DNA from 3 places in the Cupriavidus sp. C3SS-1 genome. Region 1 is predicted to be linked to each of the others. Evidence: predicted binding sites of a transcription regulator. Region 1 holds the regulator's gene; each other region holds the start of a gene.

Region 1 (10,577 bases):
GATGCGCTGGGCCAGCCTGGCCCTCACGCTGCCGGTCGTTTTCTATTCCGCTTCGCCGATTTTTTCCGGTGCCTGGCGCAGCCTGCGCCATTGGCACATGGGCATGGATGTGCCGGTGGCGCTTGGCGTTTCGGCAGGGTTTGTTGCCAGCACGGTAGCGACCGTCCGCGGAGTCGGGGAGGTCTACTTCGATTCGGTGACGATGTTCGTCGCCTTCCTGCTGGCTGCCCGCTATCTCGAATTGCGTGTGCGGCAGGCTTCGCGCAGCGGTGCGGAGATGCTGGCGCGGCAGTTGCCGGCTACATGTGAACGGCTTGGCGCAGGCGATCTGGTCGCGGAGCGCATACCGGTGGCGCGCCTGCGGCAGGGCGACCGTATCCGTGTCAGGGCCGGCGAAATCATTCCGGCGGACGGCACCATCGTCGCGGGCGCCAGTGAACTTGACGAATCGATGCTGACCGGCGAAAGCCGCCCGGTGCACCGCACCGTGGGCGAGGTAGCGCTGGCCGGCTGCTACAACACCGCCAGCCCGCTCGAGATCGCCGTGGACCGCGTTGGCGCGGGCACGCGCCTGGCTGAAATCGTCGCCGTGCTGGACCGTGCACTGGCGGAAAAGCCGCGGTTGGCGGCGCTTGCCGACCGAGTTGCCGGATGGTTCGTGGCCACGCTGCTGGCGCTGGCGGCGTTGACCGGGACGGTGTGGGCACTCTGGATCGATCCTTCCCGGGCCTTGCTGGTCACGGTTGCAGTGCTTGTTGTCAGCTGCCCGTGTGCGCTTTCCCTTGCGACCCCGGCGGCGCTGGCCGCCGCGGGCGCGGCGCTGTCGCGGCGCGGCTTGCTGTTGACCCGTTCGCATGCACTGGAGACGCTGGCGCGCGTGACAGACGTCGTGCTGGACAAAACGGGCACACTGACCGAAGGCTGTTTTGTCCTGACGGGACAGCAGACGCTCGGCGCCATGCCAGCCGCCCAATGTCTTGCACTGGCAGCGGTGCTGGAAGCGGGTAGCGAGCATCCGATCGGCAGGGCGCTGGTCGGCGCGGCCGGTAGGGCGGATATCGGTGGAGACAGCCCGTCAGTTACCGCCGTGCTAAATGTGCCGGGGCAGGGCGTGCAGGCCGACATTGACGGCAAGCGATTCCGGCTGGGCCGCGTCACCTTTGTCGCCGAAATCGCCAAGTCATGCGCCACGGCATCGGTACCGGACGCGGACCGCGCTCGAATTCCCGGCGCCACGCAAGTTTGGCTGGGCGCCGAAGACGGCATGCTGGCTTTATTCGAGCTGTCCGACCAGGCCCGTGAATCGACGCCGGAACTGCTTGAAGCGCTGCGCCGACAGGGTGCGCGCTGCCACCTGGTCAGCGGCGACAGCATCGAAACCGTGCAGTGGTGGGCGTCGCACTTCGGCATGGAGCGAGCCCGCGGCGCCGTATCCCCCGAAGGCAAGCGTGAATATGTCGCACGGCTCCAGCGTGAAGGGGCCGTGGTGCTGGCCGTCGGGGATGGCATCAATGACGCGCCGGTGCTGGCGCAGGCGCAGGTATCCGTTGCCATCGGCAGCGGCGCCCCGCTTGCGCAGGCGGGGGCCGACGCTGTGCTGACGCACGGAAACGTCGCGGAAATCGCTCGGGCGATCGCGCTGGCGCGGCAGACGCGCCGCGTAGTGCGGCAGAACCTTGGCTGGGCCTTCTTCTACAACGTGGTGGCCATCCCGCTGGCGGCGACGGGTTTTGTCACGGCATGGATGGCCGGCATCGGCATGTCGGTGTCCTCGCTGCTCGTGGTGGCGAACGCCTGGCGCCTGCTGCGTGCGGGCAGAAACGGAGTCTAGGAATGGAAACGCTGTACCTGCTGGTGCCCATGAGCCTGGTTCTTGTCATTGTCATCGCTGGTGCGCTCTGGTGGGCCCTGCATGCCGGCCAGTACGACGATCTCGACCGGCCCGGGGAGGCCATTTTGCTGGACAACGACAAGCCCTGAAGGGTGCCGTCGACTTGCAGTGCGGAGATAGGTTCATGGGCTCCCTGTGCAACTTGATAAAGATCAACGCGGTAAGAGCGCTCGTTCCATAAAGTCACAACGTCAATCGGTTTATCTTTCTAATGTGGGGGTCTGAATGGATGTCTCAGCCGCGTCTTCACGCGTCGACACCTTCAATTACGGCGTCGTAAGGCAGTTCGCTGTCATGACGGTAGTCTGGGGGATCGTCGGCATGGCCGTCGGCGTGCTGCTCGCAGCACAGCTGATCTGGCCGGATCTCAACTTCAACACGCCATGGCTGTCGTTCGGCCGACTGAGGCCGCTGCATACCAATGCGGTGATCTTCGCTTTCGGCGGCAGCGCGCTGTTTGCGACTTCGTACTACGTCGTGCAGCGTACCTGCCAGGCGCGCCTGTTCTGCGGTCCGCTTGCTGCCTTTACGTTCTGGGGCTGGCAACTCGTGATCGTCGCGGCGGCTATCACGCTGCCGCTGGGTATCACCAGCTCGAAGGAATACGCCGAACTGGAATGGCCGATCGACTTGCTGATCACGGCCGTCTGGGTGGCCTACGCCGTGGTCTTTTTCGGCACCATCGTCAAGCGCAAGACCCGGCATATCTACGTTGCCAACTGGTTCTTCGGCGCGTACATCCTGACGATCGCCATCCTGCACATCGTCAACAACATTGAAATGCCGGTGTCGATGTGGAAGTCCTATTCCGCCTATGCCGGCGTGCAGGACGCCATGATCCAGTGGTGGTATGGCCATAACGCCGTAGGCTTTTTCCTGACCACCAGCTTCCTGGGCATGATGTACTACTTCATCCCGAAGCAGGCGGAACGGCCAATCTATTCGTATCGCCTGTCGATCGTCCACTTCTGGGCGCTGAACTTCACGTACATGTGGGCCGGGCCCCACCACCTGCAGTACACCGCGCTGCCTGACTGGGCACAGTCGCTGGGCATGGTGTTCTCGCTGATTCTGCTGGCACCGTCCTGGGGCGGCATGATCAACGGCATCATGACGCTGTCGGGCGCCTGGCACAAGCTGCGCACCGACCCGATCCTGAAGTTCCTGGTAGTGGCGCTGTCGTTCTATGGCATGGCCACGTTCGAAGGCTCGATGATGTCGATCAAGACCGTCAACGCGCTTTCGCACTACACGGACTGGACGATTGGCCACGTGCATTCGGGCGCGCTGGGCTGGGTGGCGATGATTTCCATCGGCTCGCTTTATTACCTCATTCCTCGCCTGTTCGGCGAGAAGCAGATGTACAGCGTTCGTCTGATCGAGTGGCACTTCTGGATCGCCACCATCGGCGTGGTGCTCTATATCGCCTCGATGTGGATCGCCGGTGTGATGGAAGGTCTGATGTGGCGCGCCACGCAGCCCGACGGCACGCTGACCTACGCGTTCGTTGAAGCGGTCAAGGCCAAGTACCCGTTCTACCTGATCCGTCTGCTGGGCGGCATCTGCTTCCTGTCCGGCATGCTGCTGATGGCCTATAACGTCGCGAAAACCATCATCGGCAAGCGTGCGGTGGATGCGCCGATCCCGGCCAGCATTCCTGCCTCTGCCCACTGATCCATCAGGATAGAAACGATGTCCGAAAAACAAAGCTTCTTTTCCCACGAAACGCTGGAGAAGAACATCGGCTGGCTGATCATCTGCACGATCCTGGTGGTCAGCATTGCCGGCCTGGTGCAGATCGTGCCGCTGTTCTTCCAGCATTCCACCACCAAGCCCGATGTCGGGATCAAGCCGTATTCGCCGCTTCGGCTGATGGGCCGTGATATCTACATCCGCGAAGGCTGTGTCGGCTGCCATTCGCAGCAGGTCCGTACGCTGCAGGCCGAGACCGAGCGCTATGGCCATTTCTCGACGGCGGGTGAATCGGTCTACGACCATCCGTTCCTGTGGGGCTCCAAGCGCACCGGGCCCGACCTCGCGCGCGTCGGTGGCCGCTACTCCGATGACTGGCAACGCATTCACCTGCGCAATCCGCGCGATGTCGTGCCGGAATCGGTGATGCCGTCCTATCCGTGGCTCGAGAAGGCTCAACTGCCGACCGATGATATCCAGGCCCGCATGCGCGCACTGGTGCGACTGGGCGTGCCGTACACCGAGGCGGAAATCGCCAAGGCCCCTGAAGAGCTCAAGAACAAGAGCGAAGAGGATGCGCTGGTCGCCTACCTGCAAGGATTGGGCACCAACCGTCGCAATGTGCGCGTGGACGCAGCCGCAGCCGCGCCTGCGAAGGAGTAAGTCATGGCGATGCTGACCGCTTTTGCCACGATCGTGTCGATGGTCGTATTCCTGGGAATTTGCTGGTGGGCCTGGTCGAATGGCCGGCAAGCCGCCAACCAGGAGTCCGCCATGCTGCCGTTCGCACTGCCTGACGAGACCCACACAACATCGAGCCGGAATACCTAGTCATGAGCGATTTCTTTTCCGATTTCTGGAGCTACTACATCGCTGCCATCGCGCTCGTCGGCATCGTCTGGTGCGTGTGGCTGCTTTTTTCTCAACGCAAGGTCACAAAGGTTGCCAACGCCGGTGATGACACCGGCCATGTCTGGGACGGCGATCTGCGCGAGCTGAACAACCCGTTGCCACGCTGGTGGATGTGGATGTTCCTGCTGGCCTGCATCTTCGGCCTGGTCTACCTGGTCCTCTATCCTGGACTCGGCTCGTATGCGGGCGTGCTGAAGACTTCGACGCAAGGCGAACTGGCCGCGCATCAGCAGGCACAGGAGAAGTTGCAGCACGATGTCTACGCCAAGTACCTGAATATGGACGTCAAGCAGGTGGCGGCAGACCCGCAGGCCCGCGAGATTGGCCAGCGCCTGTTCCTGAACTACTGCGCGCAATGCCATGGCTCGGACGCACGCGGCAGCCGCGGCTTTCCGAACCTGACGGACCACGACTGGCTCTATGGCGGTGAACCCGAGACGATCCAGCAGACCATCACGAAGGGCCGCAATGGCGTGATGCCGTCGTTTGCCTCGACCATCGACGGCAAGCTCGCAGCGGATGTGGCGCAGTATGTGCGATCGCTGTCGGGCCTGTCGTTCGACCCGATCCGGGCATCGCGCGGCGAGAGCACGTTCAAGTCCACCTGTGCTGCGTGCCATGGTGCGACCGGCAAGGGCAATCAGGCACTCGGCGCGCCCAACCTGTCCGATAACGTGTGGCTGTATGGCAGTTCGGAAGGCAGTATTGTCGAGGCCATCCTGAAGGGTCACAACAACCACATGCCCGCGCACGAAGAGATCCTGACTCCCGAGCGTATCCGCATGCTGACGGCCTATGTCTGGGGGCTTTCCAATACCGGAGGCTCAGGGCAATGATCACCGACTCAGGCACGGGGTGCGCCATGGCGTCTGAAGGAGCGCGCGCATGAACGCCCCCGGGACAGAACCTCTGGCCCGCACGGCCGGCCCGCAAGGGCCGGCGTCGTCGCCTGTCGAAACCTCCGACGAAACGCTCTACGAGGTTCGACGCAAGATCTACCCGCGCTCGGTGACGGGCGCGTTCTCCAACTGGCGGGTCTGGATGGTACTCCTGACCCAGCTCATCTACTACGGCACGCCCTGGCTGCAATGGAATGGCAGACAGGCCGTGCTGTTCGACCTTGGCGCCCGCAAGTTCTATATCTTCGGACTGGTGCTTTGGCCGCAGGATGTCATCTATCTTGCCGTCCTGCTGGTGATCTCCGCGCTGGCGCTGTTCCTGTTCACGGCCATTGCGGGGCGGCTCTTCTGTGGCTACGCGTGTCCACAGACGGTCTACACCGAAATATTCATGTGGATCGAACGGCATGTCGAAGGTGACCGCTTCGCGCGGATCCGTCTGGACGGCGATCCGTGGAGTTTGCGCAAATTTCGCCTGAAGGCGACCAAGCACTCGCTGTGGCTACTGGTCGCGCTATGGACGGGCTTCACGTTCATTGGCTACTTCGCGCCGATACGCGAGCTTGGCGGTCAGGTCCTGAGCTTCTCGCTGGGGCCGTGGCAGGCGTTCTGGATGCTCTTTTACGCCTTCGCGACATGGGGCAATGCGGGCTTCATGCGCGAGCAGGTGTGCAAGTATATGTGCCCGTATGCGCGATTCCAGAGCGTGATGGTTGACCGCGACACCTACGTGGTCACCTACGACGTCGGGCGCGGCGAGCCGCGCGGGAGCCGGTCGCGCAAGGTGGATCATCATCAGGCAGGGCTTGGCGACTGCGTCAACTGCAGCATTTGCGTGCAGGTGTGTCCGACAGGCATTGATATCCGTGACGGGCTGCAGTACGAGTGCATTGGTTGCGGCGCCTGCATCGATGCCTGCAATCAGGTCATGGACAAGATGGACTACCCGCGTGGGCTGATCCGGTACACGTCCGAGAACGCCATGCGCAAGGCGCTGTCAGCCGCGGTGGCGCGCAAGCGGCTCGTGCGGCCGCGGACCATCATCTACTCGGTCATCTGGATGGTGATGGTAGCGGGTTTCGTGGTGTCGCTAGCGCTGCGCACGCCGTTGAAGGTCGACATCATCCGCGATCGCGGGGCGTTGGGGCGTGAGGTGGATGGACGCTGGATTGAGAACGTCTATCGACTGCAGCTGATCAACACCACCGAGGCACCCATGCGCATCAGCGTGCAGGCCGAAAGCGACGATCTGAAGAACCTGACGGTCGAGTACGATCCCGACGCGAAGGCCCTGGCGCCGACGTCGAACAAGCTGGTGCCGATCCGGATTCGCGTGCCGATCGACGATGCCGCGCAGGGTACGCACAAGATCAGCGTGACGGTGACAAGCGAAGGTTCGGGGCAAGGTAGTGCGCAAATCAGGCAATCTACCAGTTTCATCGTGCCGCGCAATTTGTGATGCTAAGGGCGGTGCAGCGCATCGGCGCTGCGCCGTACCAACCGCGAGCGCCTCGGTGAGGCGCCGACGAAGGAGGCAAGACGATGCAAGAAAGCAATCCGTGGTGGAAGGAGCCGTGGCCGTGGCTTCTGATGAGCGGCCCGTTGCTGGCCATAGTGGCTTGCGGCGTAACCATCTGGCTGGCTTCCACCCATCCTGACCGGCCGGTAGTCGAAGGTGTGTCCCGGCACGGCCTGGTCGTCGAGAAAGCAGAAGGGGTCCCGGGCAGTGCCAAGGCACCGCAAGCGAGGCGGCCATGAGGCTGCGCTGGCTGATGTGGGTACTGTGGCCGGCGTTCCTGATGGCCGGGGTGGCCACGGCAACCGTGTTTTCGGTGGTGGATCCCGGAGATCTGAATTTCTTCGGCCACCCGATCGAGGCCTCGCGCGAGGCCATTTATACGATCGGGTTCTTGCTGGCCTGGGTATTCTGCGCGTTGTCCAGCGGATTGACGCTCTATACCATGCCGACGAAGCTCAGCGAAACGGACGAGCTGGAGTGATTGGGCTGAAGCGGACCGTCTTGCCAGGCAAGGCGGTCAGACGGCCTCAGCAGGAGCGGCTGTAGACTTGCTTGATGCCTTCCATGTCGACGAGCTTGACGTGGCGTTGACGGATCTGGATCAGGCCCGCCTCGGCGAATCGTGAGAACAGGCGGCTGACCGTTTCGAGCTTCAATCCGAGATAGCTGCCGATTTCTTCCCGGCTCATGCGCATGACGAACTCGGTCGACGAATACCCGCGTGCGGACAGACGTTCTGACAGGTTGATCAGGAACGCGGCAAGTCGCTCTTCGGCACGCATGGACCCCAGCGTGACGAGCATGAGCTGATCATGCGATATTTCCTTCCCCATCAGTCGCAGGAACTGCTGCTGCAGCGATGGCAGATCCATGGACAGCGTCTGAAGATCGGCCATGCGTACGACGCATACTTCCGTGTCTTCAAGCGCGGTGGCATCCGAGGCGTGCTGCATTTCACCCAGGCCGTCGAGGCCGACCACTTCGCCAGGCAAATGGAAGCCGGTGATTTGCGAGCGGCCGTCTTCCGTGGTGACATGCGTCTTCAGGGTGCCGAAGCGAATGGCAAAAACCGCAGTCAGCGGATCGCCCATGCGGTACAGGGTTTCGCCCTTGTGGACACGGACGCGCTCTTGCACCAGGGTATCCATCTTTTGCAGATCCTGCTGGCTCATGCCCACCGGCAGGCACAGTTGCCCCATGCCGCAAGTGGAGCAACGGGGCGACATCTCGGTGACGGGGATGGATGTTAGCAATTGGAACCTGCAAGGAATGAGCGGCGAGGGCGCAATGCATGCATTTTAACGCGCGATGTGATGCGGTAGGGAGTTGCAATTGACTTTTGGTGTGCTTCTCAGTGTTTTCATGCTTGCCTTGCTGGGGGGCTTTCATTGCGCTGCCATGTGCGGTGGCGTTGCCCTCGCAGTCGAGCAGCGCGCCGCGGACGTGCCGATTGCCGTGGTGCGGCGCCCCCAAGACTGGCTCCTGGAGTTGCTGGTGATGCATGTGGGCAGGATTTCCACCTACATGCTGCTCGGTGCGATCCTTGGAGCGGTGGGGGCGACGGCCTGGCGCCAGGATTACCTGCCGGTTCAGCGCTGGCTATTTGGCGCCGGGAGTGCCTTGCTGCTGGTATCTGGCTGGCGCCTGCTACGCGGCGAAGCGTTTTCCATCGTGTGGCTGGAACGGTTCGGCGCGCGCGCGGGGACCGCCGTTGCCGGAAGCTTCGGCCGGCTTCGCCGCAAAACTCCGGCCACGGCGGCGAGAGGCGGTGGTCTGGTGCGCCGCTACGGCATGGGCTTGGCGTGGGGGCTCGTGCCCTGTGGCATGGTCTATGGTGCGCTTGCCCTCGCGTTACTGGCCGGTAATGCGCCCTCGGGTGCACTGGTAATGGGCGCCTTCGGGCTTGGCACGTTACCGAATTTGCTGGCGCTATCCAGCTTTTCGGGGCTGCTGCGCGCTTGGGCTCGCCGCCGTTGCGTCAGGATGGGAGCTGGATTGGCGGTCATGGTCTTCGGCGGCCTGGGAATCGGTCGAGCGGTGCTATTGCCACATTCGCTGGCCGAGCATGGTTTTTGCCTGGTGTTTTGACGCCACCGTGAAGGCGCGGGAGTGCGCGGTGGTTGCAGGCGGATGCGGGAATGCCATACAATCGCCTGCATTGCGGTATCGCGCGGCGTGTTTCCGAGCGGCGCCTGGCAGCCCTTCCAAAAAAAGGGCGTCCGGAGTTTCGGGCAAGCCGACATTTCGGCGCCGAACCCTTCCGCAGTCCATCCGGTTCATAATATCTGTTCAAAAGTCCGGCTGGCTCTGCGACCGTGGTGCGGTCATTGCTGGCCCTGATCCCGATATTCGTTTTTCTTGCGGCCCAGGCGGACGTTCGCCGGAAGCCATGTCCGCCCATGTGGGCGCGTGCAAGAGGTTCGTGCACTGGTACTTGCCGGTGACCGGGCAATCTCCTGCCGGAACACACCCGGCAAATCGAAGCAAAAGAAGGTGCACGGTCTCGAAGCGAAACGCTTTCGGGTTTGCTGCGCGATGAGATGGCGGTGGCAATCGCACCGTTAAATCCACAATGTCCAGGGCTCCGGATTCGTCCCTGAGCAGGTGCAAAGACAGGCTGCACACCCAACATGAATACCCAAGAGGCGAAGATCGTCCTCGAGACTGCGCTGATCTGTGCGCAGGAGCCCTTGCGCGTGAGCGACCTGCGCCGTCTGTTTGCAGACGATGTCGGCGCGGACACTGTTCGGGTCCTGCTTGATGAGTTGCGCCAGGACTGGCGCCAGCGTGGGGTCGAGTTGGTGGCACTGGCCAGCGGCTGGCGTTTCCAGAGCCGGCCTGAGATGCGGGAATACCTCGATCGCCTCAATCCCGAGAAGCCCCCCAAGTATTCGCGGGCCGTCATGGAAACGTTGGCGATCATTGCTTATCGTCAGCCGGTAACGCGTGGTGACATAGAGGAAATCCGTGGCGTGACGGTTAGCACGGAGGTGGTCAAGAAACTGGAAGACCGCAGCTGGATCGAGGTCATCGGCCACCGCGATGTACCGGGGCGACCGGCACTCTATGCGACCACCAAGGCATTCCTGGACGATCTGGGTTTGCGTACGCTGGACGAACTGCCTCCGCTCGAAGACGCCCAGGCGCAATCGCAGGCGGCGCTACTGGATCAGCAGGCGATCGATTTTGAAGAGATGGCAACGGCGCTGCCGGTGGCTGGCGACGAAGAGGCCTTCCCTGAGCCGGAGCCGGTTACGCCGGCCGGTGAGTCGTCCGATGCCGCCAAGCCGGCTGCTGGCGACGAACCTCCTGACGAGGCTGGGGCCGTCGCGCAGGCCAGCGCCGACGCCATGCAGGTGGCAGATCTCGCGTCGGCTGTGACCGAGGCAAATGGCTTCCATGCCGAAAGCGCGCCGGGCAACCAGGACGGCGGCAATTCATCCGGCGACGATACTGCGCCGCCGCACGCGAGCGAGCATGATGATGAGCGCGTGCCCAACTGAACAATATGCAACATCCGATAGTGAATACTTTGTCTGATTCCGTTGAACAAGACACCCGGTCAGCCGGGTCACCGGCTGCCGACGGCGCAGCAGAATCCGGGTCAGGCACCGATACGGCGCCGCGCCGGAAGGGGCTGAGACGCGGCTTGCGCAACCTGGTG
Region 2 (10,577 bases), 1.3 Mb from region 1:
TCTCCAGAGTGCGGCATGCATCGTGTGCATGTTGCATGCCGATCCGAACGGTCCATGGTGCCTGAGAGTTTTCGGGTGATACCCCTTCGGCGGCGCAACGGGTGCGCGCTCTCCCGGTCGGATGCGCGCAATGTACGGGAGGGTCCTGCCTTTGTCAACGCGGCAGGCCCGCCCGTTATTGCCGTAAGCGATTGCCTCAGCGCCGATCAGCGGTGGTGGTGATTATCGTCCGTCACGACGTTACCGACCACGCCGCCAAGCGCGGCGCCGCCGAGCGTACCGACCGCACTACCGTTGGTGAGCACGGCACCGCCGACGCCACCGGCCGCGGCGCCGATTGCGGTATTGCGTTGCTTGGGCGTCATATCGGAACAGCCGCCCGCCAGGGCAGCGACCGCAACGCCTACCAGTGTCGCCTTGCCAAGGGCTCGTAGAGTTCTCATGATTGGCTCCGGAAGTGACTTCAATGGGCCCGGGGCAGATCGGAATCCACCCCGCCATACCGATTAGAAGCCGCGATATGCCGCAGGTTTTGGCTCTTACCAAGTGTTACTTCAGTAATATCCGCAGCAAGAAAATAGCGATTTCCGCTGACAGAACGGCCCTGCCGGGCGTGTTAACATGGCCGGCTTCGCGCCGGCCGCCGGCATGCTGCGGCATGTTGCGTACCAGGCGCCTCCGCCGCCCTCCGACGCACCTTCCACGCCAGACATCCCACGCATGACCCACGGCCTGAACGCTGCCCAATCCGAAGCCGTCCGCTACCTGGACGGGCCCTGCCTCGTCCTTGCCGGCGCGGGTTCGGGCAAGACCCGCGTGATCACGCAGAAGATCGCGCACCTGATCGAAGACAAGGGCTTCGAGCCGCGCCATATCGCCGCCGTCACGTTTACGAACAAGGCGGCCAAGGAGATGCAGGAGCGCATCGGCAAGCTGATGGAGGGCAAGACCTCGCGCGAGGGCAAGCGCCTGCCGCTCAAGCAGCTCACGGTGTGCACGTTCCACTCGCTAGGCGTGCAGATCCTGCGCCTGGAAGCCGAGCATGTGGGCCTGAAGCCGCAGTTCTCGATCATGGATTCGGACGATTGCTTCGGCCTGATCCAGGAGCAGCTCGGCACCACCGACAAGAAGCTGATCCGCAGCGTGCAGGGCACCATCTCGCTGTGGAAGAACGGCATGGTCGACCCGGAAGCCGCCATCGCGCAGGCCGCCAACGCCGACGAACACCAGGCGGCGCTGGTCTATCGCAACTACGTGGCCACCCTGCATGCTTACCAGGCCGTGGATTTCGACGACCTGATCCGCCTGCCCGCCGAACTCTTCGCGCGCAATGAAACGGTGCAGCTCAAGTGGCAGAACCGCCTGCGCTATTTCCTGGTCGACGAATACCAGGACACCAACGCGTGCCAGTACCAGCTGCTCAAGCTGCTCGCGGGTGGCTCGCACCTGCGCGCGCCGGCGTTCACGGCGGTGGGCGACGACGACCAGGCCATCTACGGGTGGCGCGGCGCCACGCTGGACAACCTGCGCCTGTTGCAGACCGATTTCCCTGACCTCAAGGTCGTCAAGCTGGAGCAGAACTACCGCTCCACGGTGCGCATCCTGGAGGCGGCCAACGCGGTCATCGCCAACAACCCGAAGCTGTTCGACAAGAAGCTGTGGAGCGAGCACGGCATGGGCGACCCGATCGCCATCCATCCGATGAACGACGAGGAGCACGAGGCCGAGTCCGTCGTGTTCCGCCTGTCCGCCCACAAGTTCGAGCGCCGCGCGCAGTTCCGCGACTACGCCATCCTGTACCGCGGCAACCACCAGGCGCGGCTCTTCGAGCAGATCCTGCGGCGCGAGCGCATTCCGTATGTGCTGTCCGGCGGCCAGAGCTTCTTCGACAAGGCCGAGATCAAGGACATCTGCGCGTACCTGCGGCTGATCGCCAACCCCGACGATGATCCCGCCTTCATCCGCGCCATCACCACGCCGCGCCGCGGCATCGGCAACACCACGCTGGAAGTGCTGGGCACGTTCGCGGGGCAGGCCAAGGTGTCGCTGTTCGAGGCCGCCATGATGGGGGGCATCGAAGCCAGGCTGCAGCCGCGCCAGCTCGAGCCGCTGCGCGTGTTCTGCGAATCGATGGTGCGCCTGGCCGATCGCGCGACCAAGGATCCGGCCAGCGTGGTGCTGGACGACATGATGGAAGGCATCCACTACGAGGCCTACCTGTATGACTCGTTCGATGAGCGGCAGGCCCAGTCGCGCTGGACCAATACGCTCGAGTTCCTCGAATGGCTCAAGCGCAAGGGCACGCGGCCCGAGCCGGAGGGCGAGGGCGAAGCCACCGGCTTCGACAATGCGGATGGCTTCGGCAGTGAAGGCAAGAACCTGCTTGAACTGACGCAGACCGTGGCGCTGATGAGCATGCTGGAGGGGCGCGAGGAAGACCCCGACGCAGTGCGGCTTTCGACGCTGCATGCCTCGAAAGGCCTGGAGTATCCGCACGTATTCCTGGTCGGCGTGGAAGAGGGCATCCTGCCCCACTGCCGCGAAGACGAGGACATGGCCGACGAGAAAATCGAAGAGGAGCGCCGCCTGATGTACGTGGGCATCACGCGCGCCCAGCGCAGCCTGCATATCAGCTGGTGCAAGAAGCGCAAGCGCGCGCGGGAGACCTATTCCTGCGAACCGTCGCGCTTTATCGGCGAGATGAAGCTGGAAGAAGCGCCCCCGCCGAAGGACGAGATGCCGGCGATGAGTCCCAAGGACCGGCTTGGCGCGCTGAAGGCCTTGCTTGGCAATGGCGGCAAGACGGCGCCCGGTTGAGTGCTGCGTGAGGCCGTGGACGATGCACGCCGCGGCGTGAAACCGGCGGCCTGCGCGCGCGCCTGGACCTACCGCGTGCCTGAAGCAGCAAGCTGCACGTAGCGTGAGCCGCGCTGCCCCTGCGTGAAATCGAGCGTGAAGTCGCCCACATCGACGCGAGCTTGCAGCGCGCGCCGCAATTCCCCAGCGCCATTGCCGCGCCACGCACCCAGTGCGCGCACCAGCCAGGCGGCGCCGATATAGCCGGCAATGGTCGCGGGCGAGGGCGGCTCGTCAAGGTATTGCTTCATGCGGGCCACGTGCTCCTTGACCACGCGCAGCGTGGCGGCCTGCGGTCCGGGCGCAACCTGCGTCAGCACCATGCCGCCCGGATAGCCCGCGCCGAGCACTTCGCGCGCCACAGTTGGGCTGACCGCGGACAAGCCGACCAGGAATCCGTACCAGCCTTGAGCGGCCAGGGCCCGGCCCAGGCTCGCATAGGCCAGCGTGTCACCCGCCACGATCACGGCACCGGGCCGTTGCGCCGCGATGGTGCGCGCGGCGGCGTCCGCGTTGCCGCCCAGCGGCACCGCGCGGGTGCCCATCGTGGATTCGAGCGCCCCCAGCCACGCGGCGCCGTTGCCGGTAGCGGAGGCGGCGAACTCCGCCGAGACCGCCAGCGCCACCCGTGTCAGCCCGTAGTCGCGCAGTTGCTTCACGGCGGTGTCGAGTTCGGCCTGGTAGTCGGCGCGCGTGAACCAGACGTTGTCCGCGTTCAGGGCCAGGCCCGAGAGCGGCGCCACGATCTGCACGCCGCGCCGGTGCAGTTCGGGCGAGGCCGCAAGGGCCGGCAACAGCCGGTCGCCGGGGCCGAACAGCAGTTCGGCATGCTCGCCATCGGCAAGCGATAGTGCCTGCGTGAGCGCCGCGCGCGGATCGGCATCGGCGTCGCGCACGACATGCGCAATCCGCACCGGACCACCGGCGGCGTTGGCCGCGTTGAACATGACCTTGGCGCCGGCCAGGTAGTCACGCGCCAGGTCGGCCTGGGCGCCGCTTCGGTCGAGCAGATGGCCGACCACGACGGTGCGCCGCGTCGGCGCCTGGGCCAGGGCCAGCGGCGCGGCGGCCAGTCCGCCAAGTGCGGTCATCAGCTGGCGGCGGCGCGGGGAGGGGGGCGGCGTTTCGCCGCGCAGCGATGGGTACGACAAACAAGGCAGGATCGAGGGCATGGAAAGGGGATGGCTGGCTGTCCGGGCGGTGGCTGCCGGAGATGCGGGGCGCAGCGTATCCGGCACGTGTGACAGAACTGTGACGAAATACCCCCGCCGACGAGGGGGGCGGGCCGTGCCATGCGACCGTCGAGCTTGACGCGCGTCAATTCCTTACCGGCGTCGGGGAACTAGCATGGGTCGTCAAACTCGCCGGTCAGTCCGCCCCCATGCACACGCTCACCACGCCATCCGCGGCCATCGATCGCCGCGCCCTCTCCGATTTCCGCGCGCTGGCCGGCCGCATCGACGGCAACGGCCCGCGCTACACGTCCTACCCGACGGCCGACCGCTTCCATGGCGGCCTCGATGAATCGGCCTACCACGCCGCGCTGGCGGACTGCCGCGCCGCCGCGCCGGCGCCATTGTCGCTGTATCTGCACATCCCGTTCTGCGAGAACATCTGCTACTACTGCGGCTGCAACAAGGTCATCACGCGCGATCACGGGCGAAGCGCCAAGTACGTGAGCTACCTTGGCCGGGAAATGGCGCTGACGGCTGCGCACCTGGGCGGCCGCAGGCAGGTGCTCCAATCGCACTGGGGTGGCGGCACGCCGACCTTCCTGAACCCGGCCGAGATGCGACGCGTGATGGCATCGCTGCACGAGCATTTCGACCTGCCGGCCGACGGCGAGCACTCGATCGAGATCGATCCGCGCCGTGTCGACTACGAACGCATGGCGTTGCTCGCCGAACTCGGCTTCAACCGCGTCAGCCTGGGGGTGCAGGATTTCGACCCGGAAGTCCAGCAGGCCATCCACCGCATCCAGCCGTTCGAGGAAACCCGCGCGGTGGTCGACGCCTCCCGCAAACTGGGGTTCCGGTCGGTCAGCCTGGACCTGATCTACGGGCTGCCGCACCAGACCACGGCGCGCTTCAACGCTACCGTGGAGCGGGTGTTGACACTGCGGCCAGACCGGCTCTCCGTCTATAGCTACGCGCACCTGCCGCATGTCTTCAAGCCACAGCGGCGCATCGACGAAAACGCATTGCCGAGCGCGGGCGAGAAGCTCGATATCCTGGTCTCCACGATCGAACGCCTGACTGCCGCCGGCTATGTCTACATCGGCATGGACCACTTCGCGCTGCCCGACGACGACCTCGCCGTGGCCCAGCGCGAGGGCCGGCTGCAGCGCAATTTCCAGGGCTATTCGACACATGCCGGCTATGACCAGCTCGGCTTCGGCATTTCCGCGATCGGTGCCGTGGCGGGGCGCTACGTGCAGAGCGCGCGCACGCTCGACGATTACTACGCCGCAATCGACGCCGGCCGGCTGCCGGTCATGCGGGGCTTCACGATGGAAGACGACGATCACCTGCGCCGCGAGATCATCGGGGCGCTGATGTGCAATGGCGTGCTCGACATCGCGCAGATCGAGGCACGCCATGGCATCGATTTCGCAGGCAGGTTTGCCGCCGAACTTGCCGATCTCGACCGGCTCGGCGCCGACGGCCTGGTTCGTCGCGAGCCGGGCCGCATCGAGGTCACCATGCTGGGCCGCCTGCTCGTGCGCCGCGTTGCCATGGTGTTCGACCGTTACCTGCGCGAAGACGCTGCCAGGCCGCCCGTTGCCCCGCCGGCAGCCAATGACGGCGCCCAGCCGGTGCGGTTCGTGCCGCGATATTCCCGCGTGGTCTGATCCGGAGGCGCCGGTCCCGGCGCGCAACCAACAGGCGAAAAAAAGCCCGCGATCCAGTCGCGGGCTTTTTATGTCTGTGCGGCCGGTGTTACTTGGCGGCGCTGGCCATGTAGTCGGCGGCGGCGAGCACATCGGCGTCGGGGCCGGCATAGCCGCCCTTCGGCGGCATCACGCCCTTGCCCTTCAGCGCGTAGTTGTGGACGGCGTCCATGCCTTCCTTCAGGCGCGGCGCCCAGGCGGCCTTGTCGCCAAACTTGGGAGCCCCGGCAACGCCGGCGGCGTGGCAAGCGGCGCAAACCTGATCATAGACCTTCTTGCCCACTTCGGCGGAAGCCGCGGCAGGTGCTGCGGCCGGAGCCGGCGCAGCGGCAGCGGGCGCGGGCGCCGCTGCAGGAGCCGGAGCGGCGGCGGCAGCCGGTGCGGCACCGGCATCCGATGCCGCGGCGGTGGCCGGAGCAGCGGCGGCAGGGGCCGGAGGCTCGGGGAACTTGGCGCCACCGGCGTCAGCCATGTAGACCACGGCGCGGCCCAGTTCGTAGTCGGAGTAGTCGTCCGGCGTGGTGCCGGCGCGCGGCTGCATGGCACCCTTGCCGTGCAGCACCGAGCTCAGCAGGCCATCGAAGCCCTGGCCGATGCGGCTGGCCCAGTCGCCCGCGTTGCTGTACTTCGGCGCGCCCGCGGCGCCCGTGGCGTGGCACGCTGCGCAGACTTCCTTGTAGACCTGCTCGCCGGTCTTGAAGACGCGCGGTGCGTTGGCGTCCTTGATCTCGAGCGAAGCGACCGGCTTGATGCGGTCATTGATGGCTTCCGCCGTGGTGACCGAACCGGCACCTTCCTTGGAGCCGTGGCCGACAAAATTGACCAGCAGGATGATCACGATGATCGGGACCAGGAACGCAGCGATCACCACTGCGATCAGCTGCTTCGGCGTCTTGATGGGAGACTCGTGTTCGTCGTGTTGGTGTTGGACGTCGCTCATACAGAACTCTCAGTTTTGCAGGAAACCTTCAGCCGCTCACGCTCGGCTTGATTTATCGGGCCCTTGAACGTCTGGGTCCTTCTGATTGCGTGGTTCAGTACTGTCCCCCGTTTGCCAACGCGGTGCCGCTGCGTCTTGACGGAAATAGCTCGCGATTATAGCCCCAAAGGCCTCATGGCTGGGCCGAAAGAGACGGTTCCGAGACGTTGGGCGATGTCCCCGGATTCGCGCGCATGGACGCCTCAGCGCAAACGCGGTATCCTATGCGACTTCCCAGCGGCGGCATTCGCCCGCCGCACCGGTTGCACCCGTGGCAGACCCTGCCGCCAGTGCCAGACCACTTTCCGCGCGCCCGTAGCTCAATGGATAGAGTACTGCCCTCCGAAGGCAGGGGTTGCTGGTTCGATCCCAGCCGGGCGCGCCAAATTTCCCGAAATGACTCGCTGCGTTCCGGCTGGCATTCCGCCTCCAGGCCGACAGCGCCTTGGCAAGCACCGAATCGAAGCGCTCCCGTTTATGACACTTTCCGCAAGGTGCTTAATTCCGTCCTAAGGATGTTTCAATTGTCTTCACAAGGGGGCGGACTTAGAGTGCCACTGAGGCCTCTCCCTGCAGAACGCTCCCCGTTTCTGACAGGACATTTGGAAAGCGCGGCATGTCCGCGCTTCTTTTTTGTCTCTTGCCTCTGCGGAGGGGTGTCGCCGCCGCTCCCTGTGCAGGAATATGCCGGTTGGCGTGCGGCGCGGCGATTCTCGTGGCTGGCTCGATGCGGGCTTGCGTGTAGGACGGCGCCGGATACCCAGGCGGCCGTCAATGCGCCAAGACTTCTAGTTGTCCCAGGGGCGGAGACCACCATGGCGAGCAAGATTTCCCCCGTCGTTGCCGCGCACGAGCGGATGCCGGCCGGTTCGGAAGCCGGTGACGATCAAGGGCTGGCCGAGCCGCAAGGCAGGACGGCGTGGATCGAGAACGACGATCTGCTGGAGCGGATGCAGTGGATGTGCGCCTCCAACCGCCGCGTGGTCGAGCGCAGCGAGCAGTTGGTGACCGAGAGCATCCGGCTGCTGGCACGGATCGGTTACCGCTGAGCAGCGACAAGGGGCCCGACGCGCCGCGCGCGGACAGGAAGAATCGCCGCAGCGACCGACTGTGCCGTGGCCGGACGGTGGCCCGCCCCGGCGGTCAGTACCGCTGCTGCTCGTTGCGCCCCTTGATATTGCCTGCCACACCGCCCGCCACCGCGCCGATGGCCGCGCCGGTCCAGCCGCTGCCGCCTGCGATGGCCGCAATGCCCGCGCCGGCGGCGGCACCGATGGCAGCCCCCGAAACCGTACCTTGCTGCTGCGGCGTCATGCCGGTGCATGCGGTCACGCTGGCCACCGCCAGCGCCGCGCCGATCCATTGAAGTCGTTTCATGGCCTCGCCTTATTTCTTGACCTGCAGTCCAGGCACCACCATCTCGAACCAGATGGTTTCGAGCACCGGCCGCTGCAGGCGGTCGGGGTGGGCGGCATACCAGCGGTCCAGGCCGTCACGGACCGAGTCCAGCGTTTGGCCTTTCAGGCCCCGCGCCAGGCGCGGCAAGATGGTCTGCGAGTCCGGCGGGACATTGCCGGCGTGGTAGGCGACATCGACCTGCACCACATTGGCGATGCCGACCAGATAGGCCTTCTTCATCTGCTCCGTCGACTCTGTCCACTGCTTGCCCGTTACGAGCGGAACCTCGTCCGCGCTGGCCACGCCGGATGCCATGGCCAGCGCCATGCACGCGGCGGCGGTCCATGCGTGCAGCTTCTGCCTGGTTGTCATTGCACACTCCCGTGCGGACCAGGTGCGCGGCGGTCCGCCTTACCGTCGCGCCTGGTTCCGGGCAGCGGGTGCCGGTTGGCGCGCTTTCATATTAGTCGCTATTCCAGTGACCGGTACGCCGCCGTGCAACGGTGCCCGGCAGCGCCGGCGGCCGAAAACTTTCATATCACCGACTGCGTCCACGTCGCCTATGTGCTGATAGATTCGCCTGATTCGGCGTATTCGATCGGGGAGGGCGAGACATGGCACGCACTGCGCGGACAGCACTGCCGGCACGGATCCGGCGTATCGCAGGCCCGGGCCTGGCGGCCCTCGCTTTGGCGCTGTCCGCAAGCGGCAGCGCCGCATCGCCGCTGGACCTGCCCGGCTCGCTGCCCAATATGGTTGGCATCGGCGTGGGCTCGACCACCGAGTTCGCCGGTGGCAAGGACCGCACCATCGGGGTCGTGCCCGGCGTGCGCTACGTGACCCCGGGCGGCCGGCTGCTCGAATGGTACGGCCCTTACGCGCAATTCAACTTCGGCGGGCTGACCGGCTGGCAGTGGGGGCCCGCGGTGTCGCTGCGCCTGGGGCGCAGCGGTGTCGACGACCCGGTGGTGTCGCGCATCCACGAGATCGACACGACCGTCGAGGCCGGCGGCTGGTTCGGCTACGAGTACCTGCACGAAGGCGCGATCCCGTTCCGGCTGCGCGGCGGCATCAACGTGATGACGAATGCGGGCATCGTTTACGGCGGCGCGCGCGTCAGCGCCAACGCCTCGGCGTGGGTGCCGATGCATCGACGCGTCTATGCCGGCGTCGGCCTCGGTGCGAGCTGGGTCAGCGACAGCTTCAACCGTACCTATTTCGGCGTGACCGACGGCGATGCGGCCGCCAGCGGGCTGCCGGCCTACAACCCCGGGGGCGGGCTGGAGCAGTACACCGGCTGGCTCGCGCTGCTCTACCAGATCGACAGGAACTGGTATGCCGGGGCCATGGTTTATGCGCAGCGGCTGGCCGGCGACGCGGCCGACAGTCCCATCGTTGCCCAGCGCGGCACGCGCAACCAGATCACCTATGGCGTGGGCCTGGGCTACACGTGGCGCTAGCGCCGGACACGTGTCGCGCCTGCAACAGGTTGTCCATCCTTGCCGAGACGAGGGGGCGTCACACCCGGCATCGTTTTGGCGCGCTGGCGCGGCTGCCGGAACCCGCGCCGTGCATCACCGTTGAAACACTTCTGCCTGATTGTGGGAAGGCCTTTGCGCGCACGCATCGCAATACGTCTCCAGTCGGTGCGTCGGCGCACATGGCGCGCAATTTGCGTCGCTGAACCCCTGGACGGGCCGCCATCGCCCGCTTTCCCCTGCGCATGGCGGCCCCGTGATGTCGATGCGGAGGTTCGCCATGCCTGCACTGTCGAAAGACCTGCTTGCGTCACTGCGCACGGCCGTGCGCGGCAAGGTACTGCTGTCCGGCGAGCCCGGCTACGACGAATCGCGCACGATCTGGAATGCCATGGTGGACAAGCGCCCCGCCGTGGTGGTGCAGTGCGCCGGGGTTGCCGACATCGCGGCAGCCGTGGCCTTTGCGCGTGACAACGGCCTGCTGCTCGCGGTGCGCGGCGGTGGCCACAATATTGCCGGCAAGGCGCTCTGCGATGACGGCGTCGTCATCGATCTGTCCGCCATGCGCGCCGTTCATATCGACACCGGCACACGGCGCGCCTGGGTGGAGCCTGGCGCGCTGCTGGCCGACTTCGACCACGAGGCCCAGGCTTGTGGGCTGGCGACGCCGCTGGGCATCAACTCGACCACGGGCGTGGCCGGGCTGACGCTTGGCGGCGGCTTCGGCTGGCTCACGCGCAAGTACGGCATGACTGTGGATAACCTGCTGTCGGCGCAAGTCGTGACCGCCGATGGCCAGCGCCTCCACGCGAGCGAGCAGGCCCACTCCGACCTGTTCTGGGCCCTGCGCGGCGGCGGCGGCAACTTCGGCGTGGTGACGCTGTTCGAATTCCGGCTGCACGCTGTCGGACCGCAGATCCTGGCCGGCCTGCTGGTGTTTCCCGCCGCGCAGGGGCGCGCTGTGCTCAGCCAGTAC
Region 3 (10,577 bases), 880 kb from region 1:
CGCCGCACTGACCGCCGCGCACCCGGAACTCGAAGAGATGTGGAAGCGCTTCGCCTCGCTGCCGATCCGCAATGCCGGCACGCTCGGCGGCAACATCGCCAACGGCTCGCCGATCGGCGACTCGATGCCGGCGCTGATCGCGCTCGGCACAGAAGTGGTCCTGCAACACGGCGAGACCCGCCGCACGCTGCCGCTCGAAGACCTTTACCTGGCCTACCAGAAGACGGCCATGACCGAGGGCGAGTTCGTCGCCGCGCTGCGCGTGCCGGTCAAGGGACCGCAGCACTTCAGGACCTACAAGTTGTCCAAACGCTTTGACGAGGATATTTCCGCCGTGTGCGCTGCATTCGGCATCACGGTCGAGCAAGGTGTGGTGACGCAGGCGCGCGTCGCGTTTGGCGGCATGGCCGCCACGCCCAAGCGCGGCGCGGCGACTGAAGCCGCACTGATGGGCCAGCCCTGGAACGAGGCGACCGTGCGCGCCGGCATGGCGGCCCTGTCGCAGGACTACACACCGCTGTCCGACATGCGTTCGACTGCCTCGTACCGCACACGCGGTGCCGCCAACCTGCTGTACCGCTTCTGGCTGGAGACGCGCGCCGATGCGCTGCCCGCAGCCGCCGTCAACGTCCGCGCGCTCGGCGCCGGCACCACCGCAACCGTCACGGCCTGAGGAGAGATCGGCATGAACAAGCAAACCGAACCCTTCCTGCTCGACGCCAGCGTGGCCGACGAGACCGTGCCGCAGGTCGGCATCTCGCGCCCGCATGAATCGGCGCACCTGCACGTGGCGGGCACCGCCACCTATACCGACGACATTCCCGAGCTGGCCGGCACGCTGCATGCGGCGCTCGGCATGAGCAGCCGCGCCCATGCCCGCATCAAGTCGATTTCGCTCGACAAGGTGCGCGCCGCGCCGGGGGTGATCGATGTGCTGACCGTGGACGACATTCCGGGCGTCAACGACTGCGGCCCGATCATCCACGATGACCCCATCCTGGTGCGCGACGTGGTGCAGTTCATCGGCCAGCCGATCTTCGTGGTGGTGGCCACGTCGCACGATGCGGCGCGCCGCGCCGCGCGCCTGGGCGTGATCGAATACGAAGACCTGCCGCCAGTGCTGTCGCCCGAGGCCGCGCACGCGGCAGGCAGCTACGTGCTGCCGCCGATGCACCTGACGCGCGGCGAGCCGCAGCAGCATATCGCCGCCGCCGCGCAGCGCGACGCTGGCAATATCCGCCTGGGCGGGCAGGAACAGTTCTACCTCGAAGGCCAGATTGCCTACGCCGCGCCGCGCGAGAACGACGGCATGCATGTGTGGTGCTCGACCCAGCACCCGACCGAAATGCAGCACGCCGTGGCCCATATGCTGGGCTGGCACGCGCACCAGGTGCTGGTGGAATGCCGGCGCATGGGCGGCGGCTTTGGCGGCAAGGAATCGCAGTCGGCGATGTTCGCGTGCTGCGCCGCGCTGGCGGCCTGGAAGCTGTTGTGCCCGGTCAAGCTGCGCCCGGACCGCGACGACGACATGATGATCACCGGCAAGCGCCATGACTTCGTGTTCGACTACGAAGTCGGCCACGACACGGAAGGCCGCATCGAGGGCGTGAAGATCGACATGGTGTCGCGCGCCGGTTTCTCGGCCGACCTGTCCGGCCCGGTGATGACACGCGCGATCTGCCACTTCGACAACGCCTACTGGCTGCCGAACGTGCAGATCGACGGCTACTGCGGCAAGACCAACACGCAGAGCAATACCGCGTTCCGCGGCTTCGGCGGCCCGCAGGGCGCGTTCGCGATCGAGTACATCCTCGACAACGTGGCGCGCAATGTCGGCAAGGATTCGCTGGACGTGCGCCGCGCCAACTTCTACGGCAAGACCGAGCGCAATGTCACGCCGTATGGCCAGACGGTCGAAGACAACGTCATCCACGAACTGATCGACGAACTGGTGGCCACCAGCGAATATCGCGCGCGCCGCGAGGCTACGCGAGCGTTCAACGCAACCAGCCCGATCCTGAAGAAGGGCATTGCGATCACGCCGGTGAAGTTCGGCATCTCGTTCAACGTGGCGCACTACAACCAGGCTGGCGCGCTCGTGCACGTTTACAACGACGGCTCGGTGCTGGTGAATCACGGCGGCACCGAGATGGGCCAGGGCCTGAACACCAAGGTGGCGATGGTGGTGGCGCATGAACTGGGCATCCGCCTGGAACGCGTGCGCGTGACCGCGACCGACACCAGCAAGGTGGCCAATACCTCGGCCACCGCGGCATCGACCGGCGCCGACCTGAACGGCAAGGCCGCGCAGGACGCCGCGCGCCAGATCCGCGAGCGCCTGGCCGAGTTCGCCGCCCGCAAGGCTGGCGTAACGCCGGAGAGCGTGCGCTTCAACGATGGCCTGATCGTGGCGGGCGAGTTGCGCCTGTCATTCGGCGACCTGGCCCGCGAAGCCTACGTGGCGCGCGTGCAGCTGTGGTCGGACGGTTTCTACACCACGCCCAAGCTGCATTGGGACCAGAAGAAGCTGAATGGCCGGCCGTTCTATTATTTTGCCTATGGCGCGGCCTGCTCCGAGGTGCTGGTGGACACGCTGACCGGCGAATGGAAGCTGCTGCGCGCCGACGCGCTGCACGATGCGGGCCAGTCGCTGAACCCCGCCATCGACATCGGCCAGGTGGAAGGCGCCTTCATCCAGGGCATGGGCTGGCTGACGACCGAGGAACTGTGGTGGAACAAGGATGGCAAGCTGATGACGCACGCCCCGTCCACCTACAAGATCCCGACGATCAACGACTGCCCCGAAAATTTCAACGTGCGCCTGTTCCAGAACCGCAACGTGGAAGACAGCATCCATCGCTCCAAGGCTGTGGGCGAGCCGCCGCTGCTGCTGCCGTTCTCGGTGTTCTTCGCAATCCGCGATGCCATCGCGGCCGTGGGTGACTATGAAGCCAACCCGCCGCTGCGCGCGCCGGCCACCAGCGAAGCCATCCTGGACGCCGTGGAAGCGGTGCGCGCCGTGCGCGAAAGCGCCGCACAGCCGGCCTGACGCGCGCGCCTGCCGGGCCCGCCGGACTTTCCCCCCTTGCCTGCTTTCGGGTGGGCAAGGGGCCGGCCGCCCGCGCAGGCACGCGCCACTGCGCTGGCACGCAAACCATCGACCACAGCATTGACCACAGACCGGCACCAGCCGGCAGTCACGACCAAGGCCCCGACATGCAGGACGCACCGCTCAAACCCTTCCGCTTCGCCGACGCCGCGCGCATGGTGCGCACCGGCGTGCCGGTGGCGATGGTCACCATCGTCGAAGTCAAGGGCTCGGCGCCGCGCGAGCCGGGCATACGGATGCTGGTCAGCGCCAACGACCTGGTCGGCACCATCGGCGGCGGACACCTGGAATGGCGCGGCATGGATATCGCGCGTGCCATGCTGGCGGACGGCAAGGAGCAGCGCCGCATCGAGCGCATTCCGCTGGGCCCGGCACTGGGCCAGTGCTGCGGCGGCGTGGTCCAGCTGGGCTTCGAAGTCCTCGGCCAGGATGACTTGCGCTGGCTGGACGCAGTGGAAGCCGCTTTCGCCGCGGGCAGATCACTGCAACGCACGGTTCCGGCATCAGGTGCAGTAACCGCCGCAGAATGCCGCGCGGCGGTGCCGTCGGTCACGCTCGAAGCGGGCGGCTCCTGGATCGACACGCTCGTCCCCGATGAGATGCACGTCGTCCTGTTCGGCGCCGGCCACGTCGGTCATGCGCTGGTCAAGGTGCTGGCCAACCTGCCGTGCCGCGTGCACTGGGTCGATGAACGCGACACGCTGTTCCCGGCCGGCCTGCCCGACAACGTCGAGGCCGAGGCCAGCGACACGCCTGAAGCCGTGGTCGCGCAGGCGCCCGCGGGCAGCTACTTCCTGGTCATGACGCACAGCCACGCGCTGGACCAGACCTTGTGCGAGGAGATCTTCCGGCGCACCGACTTCGCGTATTTCGGGCTGATCGGCTCCAAGACCAAGCGCGCGCGCTTCGAGCACCGGCTGGCGGACTACGGTGTCGACCCGGCCCGCTTCCCCGAAATGACATGCCCGATGGGCGTATCGGGGATCACCGACAAGGCACCGGCTATGATTGCGGTAGCCATCGTCGCCCAGTTGCTGCAGGTCCGCGACCAGCGTCTCGCCGCGCTGCACGCGAGCCACGGGGAGACGGTGCATCCGTAACCATAAGACCGAGGCCCCACATGACCATCGATGCCGCGCTGGCGGACAAGATCCGCCGTACTCCCAAGGCTGAACTGCACGTGCATATCGAAGGCACGCTCGAACCCGAGCTGATCTTCCGGCTGGCCCAGCGCAACCAGGTGAGCCTGCCCTACCCTAGCGTCGAAGCCCTGCGCGCGGCGTACGCGTTCACCGACCTGCAATCGTTCCTGGACATCTACTACGCCGGCGCCAGCGTGCTGCTGACGGAAGAGGATTTCTTCGACATGACGATGGACTACGTCAAGCGCGCCGTCGCCGACAACGTCCGCCACGCCGAGATCTTCTTCGATCCGCAGACCCACACCGCGCGCGGCGTGCCGATCGGCACCGTAATCGACGGCATCGCCGACGCACTGGCCCAGGCGCGTACCGAATACGATTTCTCGAGCAGCCTGATTCTCTGCTTCCTGCGGCACCTGTCCGAGGAAGACGCATTCGCCACGCTGGAAGCCGCAATGCCCTACCGCGACCGCTTTGTCGGCGTCGGGCTGGATTCGTCCGAGCAGGGCAACCCGCCCGAGAAGTTCGCGCGCGTGTTCGCGCGTGCCCGCGAACTCGGCCTGCGACTGGTGGCCCACGCCGGCGAGGAAGGCCCCGCGCAATATGTCATCGACGCGCTGGACATCCTCAAGGTCGAGCGCATCGACCACGGCGTGCGGTCGATCGACGATGCCGCGCTGATCGAGCGCCTGGCGCGCGAACGCGTGGCGCTGACGGTGTGCCCACTGTCGAACCAGAAGCTCAAGGTGCATCCGGACCTGCGCGAACACCCGCTCAAGCGCATGCTCGATGCCGGCGTCATGGTCACGCTGCATTCGGACGATCCGGCCTACTTTGGCGGCTACATGAACGCCAACTGGGAAGCCACGTTCGAAGCGCTGCCGCTCGATGCCGCGGATGCGCACCAGCTCGCGCGCAATAGTTTTGAAGCGGCATTCCTGCCTCCGATGCAGAAGGCCGAGTTCCTGGCGGAGGTCGACCACTTCTGGTCGGCCACGCCGACGTCCCCGCCCGCCACGGTCCCAGCGGCCTGAGCGCGGCGCATAGCAATAGCCCGGCCCTGCGCGTGCGCGCAGGCCGGTCCCGAGAGACAGACCATGACGACCACTCCCCCGACCCCGTCCATTACCCGCGCGATCCGCGGCCGCGTGCTGCATTTCCTGCACGATCCGCAATTCCACGAGGACGCCTATCAGTATTGGGAAGATGGTCTGCTGATCGTCACCGCCGGGCGCATCGTCGCAGCGGGCGACTACAAGGGGCTGGCCGCGCGCATCCCGGCCGGCGCCGAGGTGGTGGACCACCGCGGCAAGCTGATCGTGCCGGGCTTTATCGACACGCACGTGCACTACCCGCAGACCGACATCATCGCGTCGCCGTCGCCCGGGCTGCTGCACTGGCTGGACACCTACACCTTCCCCGAGGAACGCCGCTTTGCCGAGCCCGAATACGCGCGCGCGGTGGCCGGCTTCTTCACCGACGAACTGCTGCGCAACGGCACCACCAGCGCCGTGGTCTGGAGCACCGTGCACAAGGCTTCGGCCGAGGCACTGTTTGCCGAGAGCGAGCAGCGCAACCTGCGCATGATCACCGGCAAGGTGATGATGGACCGCAACTGCCCCGATTTCCTGCGCGACACCGCCGAAACCGGCGCGCGCGATTCGGCCGACCTGATGTCGCGCTGGCATAACAAGGGCCGCCTGGCCTACGCCATCACGCCGCGTTTCGCCCCGACCTCGACCGAAGCGCAGCTGGCCGCCTGCGGCGAACTGGCAAAGGCCTACCCTGACGCGTTCATCCAGACCCACGTCGCCGAGAACCGCGACGAGGTGAAATGGGTTGCCGAGCTGTTCCCGGACGCGCGCAGCTACCTGGACGTCTACGACCGCTATGGCCTGCTGCGCCCGGGCGCGTTCTACGGCCACGCGATCTACCTGGACCAGGATGACCGCCGGCGCCTGGCCGACAGCGGCGCCGCGGTCGCGCACTGCCCGACGTCGAACCTGTTCCTGGGCAGCGGCTTCTACGACTTCCACCAGTCCGACGCCAACCGCCTGAACGTGACGCTGGCCACCGATGTCGGCGGCGGCACCTCGTTCTCGATGTTCCGCACCATGAACGCCGCGCACAAGGTCGCGCGCATGGGCGGCTACCACCTGACGGCGCTGCGCATGTTCTACCTGGCCACGCGCGCCGCGGCCGAGGCGCTGGGCTGGTCCGACCGCATCGGCAGCTTCAGCGAGGGCTGCGAAGCCGACTTCATCGTGCTGGATCCGCAAGCGACGCCGCTGATCGCCCGCCGCAGCGGCCGTTCCGGGACGCTGGAAGAGCAGCTGTTCGCCTTTGCCATGCTCGGCGACGACCGTGTGATCGACAGCGTCTATGTGATGGGCGAGGCAGTACAGACGCCCGTCGTGTGATGACTGACCGACCTTCGGCCGCAATGCGCGGCCGAAGGTCGCTATTACCCGGGACCGCTCCGGCACGAATTGACGGTGATCAAGACTCGGACCGTCGAACCCCTCTAACCTTTATGGTTCCGTTGCCGGCCATACCAGGCCTTCAGCAACGCCAGCAACCTGAAGGTTTACATGACCCCCACCGCTGCCACGCATCCCGAGGTAACGTTTGAAGCACCGGCCGCCAAAGACCGACCGTTCCCCGATCCGATTGCCCCCGACCAGCCGCTGCCGTCGCGCAAGATCATCCGCGGCTGGCTGATTCCGCTGGGCCAGCGCAGCACACCGCGCGCGCTGATGCTGTTTGCCTTTGATTATCTGCTGTTCGCGGCCACGCTGGCCGGCATCGTGCTGGCGCCGCACTGGGCCGCCAAGCTGGGCCTGGGCGCACTGGCCGGGCTGATCATCGCGCGGCTGTTCATCATCGGCCATGACGCCTGCCACCAGAGCCTGACGCCGCGCCGCGGCCTGAACAAGTGGCTGGGCCGACTGACCTTCCTGCCGTCGCTCACGCCTTACAGCCTGTGGGAAGTCGGCCACAACGTCGTGCACCACGGCTACACCAACCTGAAGGGCTTCGACTTCGTCTGGGCGCCCTATTCGCTCGAAGAATTCCAGGCGCTGCCGCGCTGGCGCCGCATGATGGAGCGCATCTACCGCAATGGCTTCGGCGCCGGGCTGTACTACCTGATCGAGATCTGGTGGTTCAAGCTGTTCTTCCCGAGCAAGCGCCAGATGGCGACGCGCCGGCCCATCTTCATGGCCGACTGCACGCTCGTGGCTGCCTTCGGCGCCGCGTGGATCGGCGCGCTGGTGTGGGCCGCACTGGCCACGGATCAATCGGCCTGGATGATGGTCGGCGCTGGTTTCGTGCTGCCTTTCCTGGTCTGGAACCTGACGGTCGGCTTCGTGCTGTACGTCCACCACACCCACACCAGCGTGGCGTGGTACGACACCAAGGCCATGTGGGCCAAGGCCCAGCCCTTTGTCTCGACCACCGTGCACTTGCGATTCCGCCACGGCATCGGCGCGGCGCTGCACCACATCATGGAACACACCGCGCACCACGTGGACATGAGCGTGCCGCTGTACCGCCTGAAGCGAGCGCAGGCGCTGCTCGAACATGCGCTGCCGGGCCGCATCATCATCGAGAATTTCTCGTGGCGCTGGTACTTCCGGACCGCGCGCCGTTGCAAGCTGTACGACTTCAAGGCCCTGTGCTGGACCGATTTCCGCGGCCGCCGCACCAGCGAGCAGTCGCCGGTTCCCGCCTGACAGGGCACATTTTCCCGGCGGTGGACGATCCCCGCCGGCGCCGCTATAATCGCGGCTTCCATTGGGGAGTAGCCGCCCTGCTCTCACCGCTCCGCGCAATGCGGAACCCGGCAGACAGGGGCGTACGTCAACAGACTTGACCGCTTGCGGTTATGGCGTGCGCAGCTCCGGACTGGCTGGCCACAGGCCCAGCCCGATCCAAGGCCTGGCGAGACCGATGACCATACCTTTCTGGCCGGGCCGGGAAAGGTGTGCGTCATTGGCATCTCGCGATGCATTGCGGCCCGGTTACTCACATAACAACATGGAAGCCTTCCTCGTCTCCACAGGCATCGTCGCGCTCGCTGAAATGGGCGACAAGACGCAGCTGCTCTCGCTTGTCCTGGCCGCGCGCTACCGCAAGCCGCTCCCCATCATCCTTGGCATCCTGATTGCCACGCTGGTCAACCACGGCTTTGCCGGGGCGCTGGGCGGCTGGATCACGCACGTGCTCGGCGAAACGCTGCTGCGCTGGATCCTGGGCCTGGGCTTCATCGCCATGGCCGGCTGGATGCTGATCCCCGACAAGTTCGACGACGAGGAAAACGCCAAGCCGGTGAAAGGCACGGTCGGCATCCTGCTCGCCACCATCGTCGCGTTCTTCTTTGCCGAGATGGGCGACAAGACCCAGATCGCCACGATCGCGCTGGCCGCCCGCTTCAACGGCGCGGTGCTCGCCGTGGTGGCCGGCACCACGTTCGGCATGATGCTGGCCAATGCGCCGGCCGTGCTGCTCGGCGACAAGTTCGCCAACAAGATGCCGATCGGCCTGGTGCACAAGATCGCCGCATGCATCTTCCTGGTGCTGGGCGTGCTTGCGCTGCTGAATATCGGCGGCTGACCACCGCAAGAGACGCGTCAGAGCATCCGGGCCGCGAAGCCTGGATGCCCTGCCTGCGGCGCGCGCGATCACCGGCCCTGCCGGCTACGCGCTGCCGGCGGTGTGGGATAATCACGGGTTCTGCCCAGGGCGCAGCTCAAGAGGTTGTACGCACGGGCGCGCGAGGGGCTCCTATTCCCGTGGCCCCGCATCCTTTCTGCGATTTAGATTCCACAACCCCACAATGCCCGCATACCGTTCCAAGACTTCCACCGCCGGCCGCAACATGGCTGGGGCCCGCTCCCTGTGGCGCGCCACCGGCATGAAAGACGACGACTTCAACAAGCCGATCATCGCGGTGGTGAACTCGTTCACCCAGTTCGTACCCGGCCACGTCCACCTGAAGGACCTGGGCCAGCTGGTCGCGCGCGAGATCGAGGCTGCCGGTGGCGTGGCCAAGGAATTCAACACGATTGCCGTCGATGACGGCATCGCCATGGGCCACGACGGCATGCTGTATTCGCTGCCGAGCCGCGACATCATCGCCGACTCCGTCGAGTACATGGTCAACGCGCACTGCGCCGACGCCATGGTCTGCATCTCGAACTGCGACAAGATCACCCCGGGCATGCTGATGGCCGCGATGCGCCTGAACATTCCGGTGATCTTCGTTTCCGGCGGCCCCATGGAAGCCGGCAAGACGCGCCTGGCCAACCCTGTCACCAAGGCCGTCGAATTCAAGAAGCTCGACCTCGTCGACGCCATGGTGATCGCGGCCGATCCGGCCTATTCCGACGCCGACGTGGCCGAGGTGGAGCGTTCCGCCTGCCCGACCTGCGGTTCGTGCTCGGGCATGTTCACGGCCAACTCGATGAACTGCCTGACCGAGGCGCTGGGCCTGTCGCTGCCCGGCAACGGCACGGTGGTTGCCACGCACGCCGACCGCGAGCAGCTGTTCAAGCGCGCCGGCAGCCGCATCGTCGAACTGGCCCGCCAGTACTACGAGCAGGAAGACGCGCGCGTGCTGCCGCGCTCGGTCGGCTTCAAGGCCTTCGAGAATGCGATGACGCTGGACATCGCCATGGGCGGCTCGACCAACACCATCCTGCACCTGCTGGCGATTGCGCAGGAAGCCGGCATCGATTTCTCGATGGACGACATTGACCGCCTGTCGCGCGTCGTGCCTCAGCTGTGCAAGGTCGCACCGAACACCAACAAGTACCACATCGAAGACGTGCACCGCGCGGGCGGCATCATGGCCATCCTGGGCGAACTCGAGCGTGCCGGCAAGCTGCACACCGATGTGCCGACCGTGCACGCCCCGACGCTCGGCGATGCGCTGAACCAGTGGGACATCGTCCGCACGCAGGACGACGCCGTCCGCAACTTCTACATGGCCGGCCCGGCCGGCATCCCGACGCAGGTCGCGTTCAGCCAGAATACGCGCTGGCCGAGCCTGGACCTGGATCGCGCCGAGGGTTGCATCCGCTCGTACGAGCATGCGTTCTCGAAGGAAGGCGGCCTGGCCGTGCTGCGCGGCAATATCGCGGTGGACGGCTGCGTGGTGAAGACCGCTGGTGTGGACGAGAGCATCCTGGTGTTCGAAGGCAATGCCCACGTCACGGAATCGCAGGACGAGGCCGTCGAGAACGTCCTCAATGACAAGGTCAAGGCCGGCGACGTGGTGATCGTGCGCTACGAAGGCCCGAAGGGCGGCCCCGGCATGCAGGAAA

The links. The regulator FNR, encoded in region 1, switches genes on or off when oxygen is low (the NO sensors DNR and NnrR bind a similar motif). The targets are predictions, from matches to a motif close to TTGATNNNNATCAA.
Region 2: the regulator FNR is predicted to act here: its motif matches at 4,164-4,177, upstream of hemN (oxygen-independent coproporphyrinogen III oxidase).
Region 3: the regulator FNR is predicted to act here: its motif matches at 6,741-6,754, upstream of ACIGJC_RS04830 (fatty acid desaturase).

The regions. Positions count from the first base shown of each region.
Region 1 covers NZ_CP172699.1:1,921,575-1,932,151, reverse strand. Annotated here, with positions in the region: gene ACIGJC_RS08955 (heavy metal translocating P-type ATPase) at 1-1,831, shown strand, start outside; gene ccoS (cbb3-type cytochrome oxidase assembly protein CcoS) at 1,834-1,980, shown strand; gene ccoN (cytochrome-c oxidase, cbb3-type subunit I) at 2,117-3,565, shown strand; gene ccoO (cytochrome-c oxidase, cbb3-type subunit II) at 3,584-4,246, shown strand; gene ACIGJC_RS08935 (cbb3-type cytochrome oxidase subunit 3) at 4,250-4,414, shown strand; gene ccoP (cytochrome-c oxidase, cbb3-type subunit III) at 4,417-5,331, shown strand; gene ccoG (cytochrome c oxidase accessory protein CcoG) at 5,381-6,853, shown strand; gene ACIGJC_RS08920 (FixH family protein) at 6,937-7,152, shown strand; gene ACIGJC_RS08915 (hypothetical protein) at 7,149-7,394, shown strand; gene fnr (fumarate/nitrate reduction transcriptional regulator Fnr) at 7,441-8,166, opposite strand; gene ACIGJC_RS08905 (sulfite exporter TauE/SafE family protein) at 8,246-9,001, shown strand; gene scpB (SMC-Scp complex subunit ScpB) at 9,544-10,416, shown strand; gene rluB (23S rRNA pseudouridine(2605) synthase RluB) at 10,422-10,577, shown strand, end outside.
Region 2 covers NZ_CP172699.1:3,255,308-3,265,884, reverse strand. Annotated here, with positions in the region: glycine riboswitch at 1-17, opposite strand, end outside; glycine riboswitch at 39-126, opposite strand; gene ACIGJC_RS15305 (glycine zipper 2TM domain-containing protein) at 207-443, opposite strand; gene ACIGJC_RS15300 (UvrD-helicase domain-containing protein) at 721-2,817, shown strand; gene ACIGJC_RS15295 (ABC transporter substrate-binding protein) at 2,886-4,028, opposite strand; gene hemN (oxygen-independent coproporphyrinogen III oxidase) at 4,238-5,707, shown strand; gene ACIGJC_RS15285 (c-type cytochrome) at 5,796-6,686, opposite strand; tRNA gene ACIGJC_RS15280 (tRNA-Arg) at 7,035-7,110, shown strand; gene ACIGJC_RS15275 (hypothetical protein) at 7,541-7,774, shown strand; gene ACIGJC_RS15270 (YMGG-like glycine zipper-containing protein) at 7,869-8,102, opposite strand; gene ACIGJC_RS15265 (hypothetical protein) at 8,112-8,495, opposite strand; gene ACIGJC_RS15260 (MipA/OmpV family protein) at 8,738-9,583, shown strand; gene ACIGJC_RS15255 (FAD-binding oxidoreductase) at 9,882-10,577, shown strand, end outside.
Region 3 covers NZ_CP172699.1:1,039,983-1,050,559, reverse strand. Annotated here, with positions in the region: gene xdhA (xanthine dehydrogenase small subunit) at 1-673, shown strand, start outside; gene xdhB (xanthine dehydrogenase molybdopterin binding subunit) at 686-3,049, shown strand; gene xdhC (xanthine dehydrogenase accessory protein XdhC) at 3,217-4,209, shown strand; gene ACIGJC_RS04840 (adenosine deaminase) at 4,230-5,285, shown strand; gene guaD (guanine deaminase) at 5,349-6,671, shown strand; gene ACIGJC_RS04830 (fatty acid desaturase) at 6,843-7,985, shown strand; yybP-ykoY riboswitch at 8,037-8,259, shown strand; gene ACIGJC_RS04825 (TMEM165/GDT1 family protein) at 8,290-8,865, shown strand; gene ilvD (dihydroxy-acid dehydratase) at 9,089-10,577, shown strand, end outside.